One region of the Wenzhouxiangella sp. XN201 genome, then DNA from elsewhere that is predicted to be linked to it. Evidence: predicted binding sites of a transcription regulator. Region 1 holds the regulator's gene; the other holds the start of a gene.
The links. The regulator sigma-54, encoded in region 1, starts transcription at its own class of promoters, with help from an activator protein. The targets are predictions, from matches to a motif close to TGGCANGNTNCNTGCTT.
Positions count from the first base shown of each region.

Region 2: a site for sigma-54 is predicted at 3,049-3,065, ahead of G4Y73_RS06715 (DUF4168 domain-containing protein). Genes of this name have one in related genera too.

Region 1 is NZ_JAAIVI010000020.1:328,673-335,972, reverse strand. It holds gene G4Y73_RS10960 (phenylphosphate carboxylase subunit delta) at 1-384, shown strand, start outside; gene lptC (LPS export ABC transporter periplasmic protein LptC) at 381-986, shown strand; gene lptA (lipopolysaccharide transport periplasmic protein LptA) at 952-1,425, shown strand; gene lptB (LPS export ABC transporter ATP-binding protein) at 1,429-2,148, shown strand; gene G4Y73_RS10940 (RNA polymerase factor sigma-54) at 2,328-3,743, shown strand; gene raiA (ribosome-associated translation inhibitor RaiA) at 3,795-4,115, shown strand; gene G4Y73_RS10930 (PTS sugar transporter subunit IIA) at 4,148-4,618, shown strand; gene hprK (HPr(Ser) kinase/phosphatase) at 4,615-5,556, shown strand; gene rapZ (RNase adapter RapZ) at 5,632-6,495, shown strand; gene G4Y73_RS10915 (hypothetical protein) at 6,492-6,869, shown strand; gene G4Y73_RS10910 (HPr family phosphocarrier protein) at 6,866-7,135, shown strand; gene ptsP (phosphoenolpyruvate--protein phosphotransferase) at 7,132-7,300, shown strand, end outside.
Region 2 is NZ_JAAIVI010000017.1:1,380,307-1,387,606, reverse strand. It holds gene G4Y73_RS06730 (OmpA family protein) at 1-40, opposite strand, end outside; gene G4Y73_RS06725 (sigma-54 dependent transcriptional regulator) at 134-1,510, opposite strand; gene G4Y73_RS06720 (ATP-binding protein) at 1,507-2,976, opposite strand; gene G4Y73_RS06715 (DUF4168 domain-containing protein) at 3,114-3,479, shown strand; gene G4Y73_RS06710 (nucleoside deaminase) at 3,585-4,160, opposite strand; gene rlmB (23S rRNA (guanosine(2251)-2'-O)-methyltransferase RlmB) at 4,157-4,891, opposite strand; gene rnr (ribonuclease R) at 4,906-7,041, opposite strand; gene G4Y73_RS06695 (LysM peptidoglycan-binding domain-containing protein) at 7,137-7,300, shown strand, end outside.

The sequences.
Region 1 (7,300 bases):
ATCAAGGGCCTGATCAGCAACGACATCGAAGTGGCCATCATCACTGCGCGGCAGTCGGCCATCGTCGACCGCCGCGCTGATGAACTGGGCCTGACCCACGTCATCCAGGGCCGCGAGGACAAGGCCCGGGCACTGGACGAATTACTCGAGCGCACCGGACTTCATGGCGGCGATCTGGCCTACACCGGCGATGACCTGGTCGATTGGCCGGCGATGCGCGCGTGCGGCCTCAAGTGTGCGCCCGCCGACGCCAGCCTGTGGCTACGTCAGCGGGCGGATTTCATCACCACCCGGCCCGGCGGCCACGGCGCCGTGCGCGAGGTCTGCGAACTCATCCTCCAGGGGCATGGCCTGCTGGAGGCCTGGCAGGGTCGCTTCGTGTGACCTGGCGGATCGTGCTCACCGCCTGCCTGGCGCTGATCCTGGCACTGGGCATTCGCTGGCTGATGCCGACCGACCGCAGCGCCACCCCACCGACCAGCGTCCCCGACACGCGCTTCGACTACACCCTGACCGAATTCTCGGCGCGTTTTCGCGATGCCGACAACCGGGTCGAGCTGGTGCTGGCGGGACCGCGTCTGGAGCATGTCTGGGCCGAACGCGTGGCGCGGGTAGAAGCCCCTGAGTTTCACATCGAGCCCGAGGGCGCGGACTGGCGCGGCAGCGCCGCCAATGCCCGTGTGCTGCGCGATCAGGAAGTACTGATTCTCGAAGGCGACATCGAGCTCATCCACCGCGCCAGGCACGGCGAGCTCAGGGTCCGCACCGAGCGCCTGCGCTACGATCGCCGCACGCGTATACTTTCCGCCGATACCCCCGTTGAAATCACGCAGGCTGGATCGATTCTGCAATCGGGCGGTCTCAAGATCGAGCTGGACAACAATCTTCTGGAACTGACCGATGGTGTACAAGGCGAATTTGAGCCGGATACGAGCGACGATATGGCTGCCGATGATGCTGGCGATGATGGTGGCAACGGCGGCTGAAGCCCAGTTCGAGGGTCGCATCAGCATCGACGCGGAAGACGCCACCTACGACCACGAGCGCGGAGCCACTCACCTGCGCGACAACGTGCGCATCACCCGCGGCAGCTTGGAAGTCACGGCCGACGAAGGCTTCAGCTATCGTGGCGACAACGGCCTGCAACGCGTCGAGTTGTTCGGCGAACCGGTCCGCTGGCAGGCCCTGACCGAAGACGGCACGGAAACCACCGGCCATGCCGACCAGGTCGTTTACGATCTGCTCGCACGCACCGTCACCCTGATCGGCAACGCCTATATCGAAGAGCCGCGCGGCACCTTTTCCGGCAGCGAGTTGGTCTACAACCTCGACACCCAGAAAACCGAGGGTCGCGGCGGCATTCAGATGACCGTCGAGCCCGAAGCCATCGGGGAAGACGACGAAGACCCGCCGGAGCCGGACTGAGCCGTGCTGATCGCCGAGCAACTGGCCAAGCGCTACCGCGGGCGCGCCGTGGTCCATGGCATGTCCCTGCAGGTCGACACCGGCGAGGTCGTCGGCCTGCTCGGGCCCAACGGCGCCGGCAAGACCACCTGCTTCTACATGGTCGTCGGCCTGGTCGCCGCCGACGGTGGCCGCATCGTTCTCGACGACCGCGACATCACCCGCACCAGCATGAATCAGCGTGCCCGCTTCGGACTGGGCTACCTGCCGCAGGAAGCCTCGATTTTCCGCCGGCTTTCGGTGGCTGAAAACATCATGGCCGTGCTCGAATTGCGCCAGGACCTCGACCGCAACGGCCGGCGGCAGGAGCTCGAACGGCTGATGGAAGAGTTCGGCATCGCCCACCTCTCGGACCAGTCCGGGATCAGCCTGTCGGGCGGTGAACGGCGCCGTGTCGAAATTGCCCGCGCGCTGGCGACCAACCCCTCCTACATGCTGCTCGACGAACCCTTTGCCGGCGTCGATCCGATTTCGGTCGGCGAGATACAGCAGATCGTGCGCCATCTCACCGAGCGCGATATCGGCATCCTGATCACCGACCACAACGTGCGCGAGACCCTCGGCATCTGCGACCGCGCCTACATCATCAGCGAGGGCCGCCTGCTCATCCACGGCAGCCCCGCCGAGGTGATGGCCGACGACAACGTCCGCGATGTCTACCTGGGACGCGAATTCCGACTGTAGCTCAAACCCGTTTGGAAACCACGGAAGACACGGAATTCACGGACACGAAGCAGCTCAATTCGAAACCCGAGCGCAATGCACTTCAGTGTTCTCCGTGCCTGCCGTGTTTCCAGGTATGAAGGCCGGAAATACGGCGATGCAACTGGCCCGATACTTGCCGTGCGAGTAGAATCGAAGCCATGAAACAGGGTGCCCGTCTCCAGCTCAAGCTGGGCCAGAAGCTCAAGCTGGCACCCCAGCTGCGTCAAGCCATCGCATTGTTGCAACTCAACCGCATCGAACTGCGGCAAACAGTTCGCGAAGCACTCAATACCAACCCGCTGCTGGAACGGACCGAGGATACGGGCGAGGATACGGGCGAAACCGGCGACGAGAGCGACTTCGACAGCGAGGTCGACTACGAAGAGGACTACGGCTTCGACGACCTGCCGGACGGCTATTCGATCACTTCCGGCCCGGCGCCCAACTACGACGAATTCATCAGCGACCGTGCCGACGAATCGCTGCAGCAGCACCTGCTCTGGCAGGTCAACCTGTCGGGTTTCAGCGAAACCGACGAGGCCATAGCCCGTGCCATCATCTACGCGCTCGACGAAGAGGGCTACCTGCAGGACGACCTGGCCACGCTGCGCGCCTCGCTGGCGCCGGAGTACCTGGTCAGCATCGAGGAAGTGGCCGCGGTGCTGGAACGCATCCAGCACTTCGAACCGATTGGTGTCGCCAGCCGGAGCGTGGGTGAAAGCCTGCTGGTGCAGTTGCGGGCCATGCCCTCGAACACGCATGCACTGGGCCTGGCCTGTCACCTGGTCGAACACCACCTGGAGACGCTGGGGCGGCAGGACATCAAGCGCCTGGTGCAAACCACCGGCGTCGGCGAGGCCGAGATTCACGCCGCCCTCGATGTCATCCGGCGCTGCAACCCGCACCCTTGCTCGCGCTTCGGCAGCGACGACGAGAACTACCTGGTGCCCGATGTCTACGTCCACCCGGCCGAAGACGGCTGGCGCGTGACCCTCAATCCGGACAATGACCCGGGCCTGCGATTGAATGATCTCTACGTGCGCATGGCTCGCCAGGCCAAAGGCCAGGACAAGAAGTATCTCAACGACCGGCTGCAGGAAGCCCGCTGGCTGATCAGCGGCCTGGAGATGCGCAATCAGACCCTGCTGGCGGTGACTCGCGCGATCGTCGAACACCAGCAGGAGTTTTTTCGCGAGGGCGAAACCGGACTCAAACCGCTACTGCAGCGGGAGGTGGCTGAAGCGGTCGGTGTCCACGAATCGACGGTGTCACGCGCCACGACCCAGAAATATGCCCATACGCCGCGCGGTACCTTCGAACTCAAGTTCTTTTTCTCGGTCGGCATCGACACCAGCGACGGCCAACAGGTGGCCGCCACCGCGGTCAAGGCCCGCGTGCGCAAGCTGATCAGTGAGGAACTTCCCGGCCAGCCGTTGTCCGACCAGGCATTGGCCGACCACCTCGCCGAATCCGGCATCAAGCTGGCGCGGCGAACGGTCGCCAAGTACCGCGAACAGCTCGGGATACCGGGCTCCGCCCAGCGTCGGCGGGCGGCACGCCTGCATGCAGGCTGACCGCAATCGCCGACTGTATTAACATGGACTCTTGAAACAAGGAGCAAGTCGATGCAACTCGAAGTCAGCGGACAGAATGTTGAAATCACCCAGGCCCTGCGGGCCTACGTGGCCGAGAAGACCGAACGCCTGGAACGCCACTTCGACCACCTGATTTCAGCACACTTCGTGCTTCACCTCGAAAAACTCGTGCATACCGCCGAAGGCACGATCAGCGTTGGTGGCCGGACCAATCCAATCCATGCCGACGCTGCGGCAGAAGACATGTATGCGGCCATCGACGCCCTCATCGACAAACTCGATCGCCAGGTCCGCCGGCACAAGGACAAGGTCACCGATCACCGCGCCACGAGGCCGGCCGAGGCCGGCTAGCGGGCAACCCGACCAGGAAGGGGTCTGAACCGATGCAGCTAGTGGACGTGCTCGCGAACGATCGCATCGCGATCAATGTTTCGGTATCGAGCAAGAAGACGTTGCTGGAGAAGGCGGCCGAACTGTTGGCCAACGCGTCCGGCAGTGCAAACGCTCGCGAAATCTTCGACAGCCTGTGTCAGCGCGAGCGGCTGGGCTCGACCGGGCTGGGCCACGGCGTGGCCATCCCGCACGGCCGGGTCGACAACCAGGAGGCCGTTGCCGGGGCGATGATCCGGCTCAAACGGCCGATCGACTTCGATGCCCCCGACCACGAGAAAGTCGACCTGTTCTTCGCACTGGCCGTACCCGGTCAGTGCACCGACTCGCACCTGAAGCTGCTGGCCGAGATGGCTGACCGGCTCGGACGGCAAGTCCAGCGCGATGCCCTGCGCCAGATCGACGACGCCGACGAGCTGCTGCGTCTGCTGTCGGAAAACCCGGCCGAAACCGCGGCGCAATGAGTCAGCGCGTCACGCCGGCAGAGCTCTACGAGCAGTTTTCCGACCGCCTCGACCTGCACTGGGTCAACGGCAAGTCGGAAGCAGTCCGGCGCGAACTCGAGCCGACCGGCTTCCACTCGCGGCCCTCTCTGGTCGGATTTCTCAATCTCATTCATTCGACCCGCATCCAGGTCATCGGGCGCGAGGAATACGACTGGCTCGAAGGCCTCGATGCGCGCACCCGCTGGGAAACCCTGGCGCGCATCATGGACGCCCGTCCAGCGGCGATTATCGTCGCCAACAGCCTGGAAGTGGCCGACGATCTGCTCAAACAGGCGCGCGAGACCGACACCCCGGTCCTGACCTCCAGTCAGAACGATTGGGAACTGGTCAATTTCCTTGAATACCAGATCTCACGCCGCCTGGCGTCGCGGGAGACCCTGCACGGCGTGTTCATGGAGATTTTCACCATCGGCGTTTTGATCACTGGCGAGTCCGGCACCGGCAAGAGTGAGCTGGCACTCGAACTCCTGACTCGCGGCCATCGCCTGATCGCCGATGACGCGCCCGAGTTCACACAGCTCACGCCCGACATCGTCGAAGGTTCCTGCCCGCCGGTGCTCAAGGAATGCCTGGAAGTCCGCGGCCTGGGTATTCTCAACATCCGGCGCATGTTCGGCGATGCGGCAATCAAGGCCAGCAAATACCTGCGCCTGATCATTCACCTGAATATGCCGCGCGAGGCAGACGCCGACATCGACCGCCTAAAGGGCAACGACAGCCAGCGCCAGGTGCTCGATCTGAAAATCCCGCAGATCAACCTGCCGGTACTGGCCGGCCGCAACATGGCGGTGATCGCCGAGGCCGCGGTGCGCGACTTCATGCTGCGCATGAAAGGTTTCGACGCCGCGGCCGAATTCGTCGAACGCCACGGACGGCTGCTGGCCGACAAGCAATGACCAGGGCGCCTCTGAACAACGCTGCACGGGCACGACGACACCGTTGCGGGAGGCTCCCTATAGGGCCGGTGAAGCATGCAGGCTAGCCCGCTCATAATCATTTCCGGCCTGTCAGGCAGCGGCAAGACGGTCGCCCTGCACGCCCTCGAGGATCTCGGCTATTACTGCGTCGACAATCTTCCAGGCAACCTGCTGCCCGCGCTGGCCAGCGAGGTCCGCAGCCAGCCCGATCGCTACCCGCGCGTGGCCATCGGCATCGACGCCCGCTCCGGTCCGGAAGGGCTTGAGCGACTGCCGGAACTGCTCGCCTCGCTGTCCGGCGACCGTCCCTTCCGGCTACTTTTTCTCGATACCGATTCGCGCGTACTGATCCGGCGCTTCAGTGAAACGCGGCGACGCCATCCCCTGGCCGACCTCGGCGGCGTGGAAGCGGCCATCGAGGCCGAGCGCGGGCTACTCGCGCCCATCCGCGAACGCGCCGACTGGATCATCGATACGTCCGAAAACAATATTCACCAACTTCGGCGCCAGGTATGGCGCGCCATCGGCGTGACCGACAACGAGTCGGTGCAGTCGCTGGTGCTCGAGTCCTTCGCCTACAAGCGAGGTGTGCCGCGCGATGTCGATATGGTCTTCGATGCCCGCTGCCTTCCCAACCCGCACTGGCAGCCGGGTCTGCGCGCCCATACGGGACTGGAAGTGCCGGTGCGCGAGTACCTCGAGGCGCAACCCATCGTGGACGATTTTTGTAACGACGTGCTGACCTTCGTACGGCGCTGGCTTCCGGCGCTGGCCGAGGATCAGCGCAGCCTGGTCACCGTCGCCATCGGCTGTACCGGCGGGCAGCACCGTTCGGTCTACATTGTCGACCGGATCGCACACGAGCTACGCGAGGAAGGCGTTCGCGTACTCGTCAGTCACCGGGAACTCGGCCAGTGACGGGCATCGTCCTGGTCACCCATGACGACCTGGGCGAGGCCGTGCGGCGCCAGGCCGAGCACATCCTCGGCCGCTCTCTTCCGGTGGTGACGATCGCGGTCAGCTACCAGGCCGATGTCGAGGCGACGCTCGATGCCCTTCGCACTGCGCTGGCCGCCGCTGCCGACGGCGACGGCGCCCTGGTGCTGACCGACCTGCCGGGTGCCACCCCCCACAACCTGGCCTCACGAGCCGCCTCGGAAGCAGGCACCCCGGTCGTCTCCGGGCTGAACCTGCCGATGCTGCTCAAGGTGGTCAACCACGCGGCCCGAGCGCCGGCCGAACTGGCCAAACTGGCCGCCACCGGCGGCATTCAGGGGGTGGTGCAGACATGAAGCGAGTCGAGCTCGAACTGGTCAACCGGCTCGGACTGCACGCGCGTGCCGCCAGCAAGCTGGTTCAGGCTGCTTCCGGTTTCGACAGCCGGATCTGGCTGGCGCACGGCGACAAGCGCGTCAACGCCAAGTCGATCATGGGGGTGCTGTTGCTGGCCGCCCCTTGCGGCAGAGAGCTGACGCTGGAGGTGGATGGGCCAGACGAGGACGAGGCCGCCCGGACGATTGCCAAACTCGTGGCCGACCGCTTCGGAGAAGACGAATGAGCCTGACACTGACCGGCATCGGTGTCACCTCCGGCATTGCCCTGGGTCGGGTGCACCGGCTTACGCCGGGCGAGCTGACCCTGCCCGAATATCACCTCGATGCCGACGCCGTCGAGGCCGAGACCGAGCGCATGCGGCAGGCGGTTCAGCGCGGCGACCGCTTCC
Region 2 (7,300 bases), on a different contig from region 1:
TGATGATCGACAATTTCGAGAATCGATTTGTCCACTGCATGAGGGTCTCTCCTTTGAGGTTTCCTGCATGGGCCCCTTGTACTCGGATTCCATACTCCCACCCATAGTTCAACCGCGGCTTAACCACGCCCGCTCAAGCATTATCAAGCCAGCGATACAGGGTCCGACGCCCGACCCCGAGCAACGCCGCGGCACGGCGCTTGTTACCGTCGACTCGATCGAGCACGTAGCGCACATAACGCGCGCGAAGCTCGTCCAGGCTTGGCAGCATCTCACCTTCCTGAAGCAGCGACTCCAGCGGATCGGCCGTATCGGCACTGTCTGTGTCATGCCGCGGTTGACGCACGCGCTCGGGCAAGTGGTCCGGTCCCACCACCTCGTCCTCGCAGAAGGTCACCGCGCGCTCCATGGCGTTGCTCAGCTCGCGCACATTACCCGGCCAGGGATAGGCCCGGATCAGGCTCAGGGCCTCGTGACTGATCGATCGGGCCGGCCGCTGGCGGGCAACAGCATGGCGCGCGACGAACTGCATCGCCAGCATTTCCAGGTCCTCGCCCCGATCACGCAGGGGCGGGATCTCGAGCTGGAAGGCTTCCAGCCGGTAGTAGAGATCCTCGCGAAATTCGCCGGAACGCACTTCCTCGGACAGATCCTTGTTGGTGGCGGCGACCAGGCGGACATCGACCTGATGCTCGCGATCGGCCCCCACCGGGCGGATGCGACCGTCCTGCAGCGCGCGCAGCAGCTTGGCCTGCAGCGAAAGCGGCATCTCGCCGATTTCGTCGAGAAACAGGGTGCCGCCGTCAGCCTCGCGGAACAGGCCGCCGCGCGCCCGGTCGGCGCCGGAGAACGCGCCCTCGGCATGTCCGAAGAACTCCGACTCCATCAGATCGGCCGGGATGCCGGCACAATTGACGGCCAGGAACGGTGCTTCGCTGCGCCCGCTCTCGGCGTGAATCGCACGCGCGACCAGGTCCTTGCCGGTTCCCGATTCACCCGTTACCAGGACGGCACCATCTGCCTTCGCCACCTGTCGCACCCGATCGTAGAGAATGCGCATCACGCGGCTCGATCCCTGCATGCCGTGAAACGAGGGGCTGTCGAGCAGCTCGCGGAAGCGGCGAACTTCCTCGTGCAGGCGGCGATTGTCGACCAGGCGCCGGACGCTGAGGACGAAGTGATCCATATCCAGCGGCTTGGTCAGGAAATTCTCGGCGCCGGCCTGCAGCGCGGCTACCGCCCGCTCCACGGTGCCGTAGGCGCTGATCATCAGTACCGCCGGCGGCGCATGCCTCTTGCGCAATGCCGCCAGCAGGCCCAGCCCGTCCATGCCCGGCAGCTGCAGATCGCTGACGACCAGATCGGGCTCGAATTCGTCGACGATCGCCAGGGCCTGTTCCGCGCTGTCTTGCGCATCGACCGCCCAGCCCTCGGCCTCGAGTTCCTCGACCAGCAACTCGGCCAGGGTGTGGTCATCTTCCACGACGAGGATGCGCGCAGATCGGCTCATGTCACCTGCCTCGGAATTTCCAGCTCGAAACGACTGCCGCCCAGCTCATCGCTGCTCAGCACGTCGATGCGGGCAGCATGCTCCTCGGCCACGCCACGCACGATGGCCAGGCCCAGGCCCGTGCCCTGTCGCCCCTTCCCGGCCGTGTGGAAAGGCTCGAAGATCTGTTCGCGCTGTCCGACCGGAATGCCGGGACCGTCATCCTCAAAACTGATCGTGACCGAGCGGCTGGAATCTCGAACGCTGACCCGGACCCGGTGTTCCGCCGCTTGAACGGCATTGCGTGCCAGATTCAGCAGGGCATGCTCCAGGCGCGGCGACCAGCCCTCGACCAGCCAGCCGCCCTCTTCCGAAGGCCCTTCGAGTGTGATGCCGCGACTTTCGCATTCCGGGCGGAGCCCGGCAAGAACGCGCTGCAGCAAGCGCCCCAGGTCAACCGCTTCGGGCTCGCTGCGGTCGCTGCGTGCAAACTCCATCAACTGATTGATGAGCTCGCGCGTGCGATGGACCTGGCGCCGAATGCGGTCGAGGCGACGCTGTGCATCCGGCGAGAGCGACGCTTCCCGCTGCAGCCGGCGCGTATCGCCGTCGATGACGGTCAGCGGCGCGCCCAGCTCGTGCGCAACGCCGGAGGAAAACTGGCCCAGACGAGCCAGCCCTTCCTGGGCCAGCATCCGCCGCTCCATGCTCCGCCGCTCACGCCGCTGCTCGGCCAGCTCGCGGGCCATGCGGTCGAGACCATCGAGCATGCGATTGAGCGCGGCCGCCACCCCGGAAAACTCGACCGGACCGCCGGGATTGGCCCGGTGCTCGCGCTCGCCGGCCTCGATCCGCGCCATGTCCTCGACCAGGCGGTCGACATGACGCCCCACCGCCAGGCGATGACCGATGAGCACGATAACCAGCATCACGATCATCACGCCACCCCAGGCCAGCCAGCTCTGCGTCTTGATTTCGTCGAGGCGCCGGGCGATCTCGCTTTCAAGCCGCACCACCTGCAACAACCCGGCGATGCGCCCGGCGGGATCGTTGAGCGGCACGAAATAGGAAAAAACATCTTCCCCGGCCAACTCGGCGTAGCGGCCCATCTCTTCACCGATCTGGACCAGCTCGGCGGCTTCGACCTGCTCGCGAGGTCCGGGCCGGGCCTCGCCGGCCACGGCAATGCGTCGGCCACCGGCATCGTAGACGTACGCGCCGTATACGCGGCCGATCTCGAAGACCGCGTCGAGGGTCTGTTCGACACTTTTCAGGTCACCCGCCTGTAACGCCTGCTCCACGGGTACTCGCAGGGCGCGCGCCACCAGTTCGATTTCCTTTTCCAGGCGGCGTTCGACCAGGGTCTCGACCGCCTCATAGGTTGCCCAGACCACCAGCGTGCCGAACAAGGCCAGCGGCAACACAAGCAGCAGCACGAGCTGCAGGCGCAAACTTCGGAGCGGTGTCAGTACTGTCACATGCGCCATTATGACACATCAAAAAGGCGATGCGCGTAGGCGGCCCACTCCAACCCGTTGTTTTCTGGTGCCTGAAACGGCTGGCATGCGAGTTGCAATTATGAAACCGCAAGCAAAACACACAACCAAGTTCAAGGAGTCAAGACATGACGCTTCGCAATACCCTCAAACTGTTTACCGTTACCGTTGCACTGCTGTTCGGCATGGCCGCCATGGCCCAGCAAGGGCAACAGCAGGCACAGCCTGAAACGATTGATGTCAGCGACCAGCAGCTCGAGCAGTTTGCCGAGGCCCAGGTCGAGATCGCCAGCATCCAGCAGGACTTTTCCGCACGCCTGCAGGAAGTCGACGATCCCGAGAAGGCCAACGAGCTGCAGCTGGAAGCCAACGAGGAAATGACGGCCGCGGTCGAAGAAGCCGGCCTGGACGTCGAGTCCTTCAACCAGATCGCGATGTCGATCCAGAATGATCCGGAGCTGCAGCAGAAGCTGACCGAAATGCTCCAGCAGTAATTCGCCTGAGGCGAATGTCTCGGCCCCGCCGAGACCTGCATAAGAAGAAAGCCGGGGCGGTCCACCGCCCCGGCTTTTTCTTATCCCTAGTCCCTGGTCCCTGCCTCAAGGATTGTAGATGGTCCTTCCACCGCTGGCGTAACGCTCCAGCACCCGCGCTGCCGGTTCCCGCAGGATGCCGGTCCGGACCTCGATGCCGCGCCGCTCGAGCGCTTCGACCCACTGCGCCGGGCGCACCCCCTCGTCGAAACCGGCCGCCTCTGCATCGGCCTTGATCGCACCGCACAGCACCGAATGGACACCCGACCAGGGAATCGCACCCAGGCACATCGCGCAGGGTTCACAGGAACTGACCAGCTGCAGCGGACCCAGCCGCGTGTCGGCCAGGCTCCAGGAACCCATTCGGCGCTGCGCCAGGCTGAGTGCGACGATCTCGGCATGTGCGGCCGAACACAGCTGTGGCTCAACCCGGTTGACGCCAAGCGATACCACCTCGCCGGTCGCCGCCACCACAACCAGGGCACCGAAGGGACCACCGGTATCGTGCCGTACATTCTGTTCCGACAGGCTGACCGCCGCGGCCATGCGCTCACGCGCTGTCGGCAGGCACACCGGCAATTTCGCCGAGAACTCGGTTACCCAGTCGGGCAGATCGACCCGGAATCCGTTGACCGCTTTCATGAACGCCTCCTGTGCAGCGCGGCAAACAGGGCAACGCCGGCCGCGACCGAAACATTGAGACTTTCGATCGCGCCGGGCATCGGAATCTCGACCAGTTCATCACAGTGCTCGCGCGTCAGCCGCCTGAGACCCTTCTCCTCGCTGCCGAGCACCAGTGCCAGCGCACCGGACAGATGGCCATCGAAAAGGCTGCGACCGCTACCGGCCGCCAGGCCGACGCGCCAGATCCCCTGATCGGCCAGCAGGCGCAGACTGCGCGCCAGGTTGGTCACCACGACCAACTCGACCCGTTCGGCCGCACCCGCCGCCGCCCGGCGCGCTGCCGGCGTCAGGCCGGCCGCCTTGTCCTTCGGGATGATCACCGCCGTCACACCGGCCGCGGCAGCGGTACGCAGGCAGGCGCCCAGATTACCGGGGTCCTGCACGCCGTCAAGCACCAGGAACAGGGCCTGTTCGTCAATCTCTTCGGCCAGTTCCTGCAATCGCCGGTCGTCGCCGGGCTGGCGCGGATTGAACTCGGCGATCACACCCTGATGGCGGACCTTGCCAGCCATGCGGTCGAGCGAACGTTCATCGGCATGTTCAACGGCAACGCCAGTCGAGCGCAATGCATCCTCGAGCGAGTCGAGCCGACGACCGCCCGGCTTGATCCAGGCGCGCACGATCCGTTCGGGAGCGTTGCGAACCAGCCCCTCGACAGCGTTGATACCCATCGCCAGTTCGCGTTTCATGTTCGCTTTGCCGTTCAGTCGTCCTCTTGCTCGAAGAGCCGAAAATCGATCTTGCGCTCTTCGAGATTGACAGCGATGACCTCGACACGGACGCGGTCGGCGAGACGATAGCGAATGCCGCGGCGCTTGCCGGTCATGCTGGAGCTGACCGGATCAAAATGGTAGTAGTCGTTGGGCAGTGCCGTGACGTGGACCAGGCCGCTGACCGCCAGGTTGTCGATCTCGACGAACAGGCCGAAGCTGGTCACGCCGGAAATGATGCCGCCGAATATGTCACCGACATGGCGCTGCATGAACTGGCACTTGAGGCGCTCCTCGACATCGCGCGAAGCGTCTTCGGCACGCCGTTCGGTCCAGGAACAGTGCCGTCCCAGCTCCTCCATACGTGCGTGACCGTAGTGGAAGTCACGCTTTTTCAGGTTGCGGCACAGGTGCTTGATCGCACGGTGCAACAGCAAGTCGGGATAGCGTCGGATCGGCGATGTGAAATGCGCATAGTGCTCGAGCGCCAGCCCGAAGTGACCTTTGTTTTCAGGCTGGTAGACCGCCATGCTGAGGCTGCGCAGCAACTGCGCGTTGACCAGGGACTCGTTGGGCTGGCCGGACAGCTTGTGCTGGATGGCGGCAAACTGCTGCGGATCGGGCGTCTCCGACCAGCGTACCTGGATGCCGTTGACACGCAGAAACTCCTCGAGCCCCTCGAGCTTGTCCGACGGGGGCGGTTCGTGAACCCGGTAAAGCAGGGGCAGTTTGCCGCGGCCGACGAACTTGGCCGCCTCGACATTGGCCGCGACCATCAGCTCCTCGATCAGGCGATGCGCGTCGTGGCGCTGCTGCAGCCGGATATTGGCCACTCGCCCATCCGTGTCGAATTCGAAATATGCCTGCTGCGAGTCGAAATCGAGTGCGCCGCGCCGTTCCCGGCGACGGAAGAACAGCCGGTAGACCTCGAACAGGGCCTGCAGATTGCCCAGCACGTGACCGAATCGTTCGGTCAGATCCGGGTCACCGGCTTCCATGATGCGCCGCACATGATCGTAGGTCAGTCGCGCGTGCGAACGCATCACCGCCTCGTGGAAACGGCTTGATGTGACCTTGCCCTTGCCGTCGACCTTCATCTCGCAGACGAGGCACAGGCGATCGACTTTCGGATTGAGCGAACACAGACCGTTGGACAGGGCCTCGGGCAGCATCGGGATCACGCGATCGGGAAAGTACACCGAAGTGCCGCGTTTCTCGGCTTCGTCGTCCAGGGGCCGGCCGGGATGCACGTACTCGGCGACATCGGCAATCGCCACCAACACGCGAAAGCCGTCGCCGCGGGGCTCGGCGAACACGGCATCGTCGAGATCACGGGCATCGGCGCCGTCGATGGTCACCATCGGCAGGTCGCGCAGGTCGAGACGCTTGCCCGCAGTGTCCGGATTGACCTCGGCACCGAAGCCTTCGGCCTCGCGGGTCACCGCCTCGGGAAACTCCCAGGGCAGCTGGTGGCTGTAGACGGCGATATCCGTGGCGATACCCGGTTCGTCGGCATGGCCGAGCACGGCGATGATCTCACCCACGGCACCGCGCTTCATGGTCGGCGGCTTGTCGATGCGAACCACCACGACCTGGCCCGGCTTGGCCTCGCCCACACGTTCTGACGGGACGAGAATTTCCTGGGTCATGCGGGGGTCGTCGGGAACCACCGTGGCCACGCCCGACTCGATCAACAATCGACCGGCCACCTGCGTGTGGACGCGCTCGACCACTTCGACGATGGCCCCTTCCTTGCGGCCGCGTCGATCGACTGCAGTGACGGCCGCCAGGACCCGGTCACCGTTGAAAACCTGGCGCATCTGTTTCGGTGCGAGATACAGGTCATCGCCATCGCCATCCGGAATCACGAAACCGAAACCGTCGGGATGGGCGTTGATACGCCCGGCGACGAGATCCATCTGGGACGGCAGGCCATAGGCCGCGCGCCGATTCTTGACCAGTTCGCCCCTGGCGACCATGTCCATAAGAACCGGACGCAGTCGCTCGTCGGACGCGGCCTTGTCGAGGTCAAAAAGGTGGGAAAGCTGGCGACGGGAAACCGGTCTACCGGCCTGCTCGAGCGCAGCGCGAATACGCTCAGGCGTAATGTGCGAAGATTGATCAGTCATAAGTGGCATTGTACCCGCCGCCGCCACTGTAAAACCGCATTGACCTGAATCCAGATGCCCGCATAATTGGCGGCTGCTGAACCACGACTGAGCGCATGCAACGAAATTCGAAACCAAGTCTCATCTTCAATTGCCCGGGCGTGCTCCGGGCCGGGTCGGTCCTGATACTGGTCCTGGCGGTCGCCGGCTGCGCCGTGACGGAGCAAGTCGACTCGCCGGGTGCGGAAAAGGAACAGCGCCACCCGGTCGACCTGCCCGA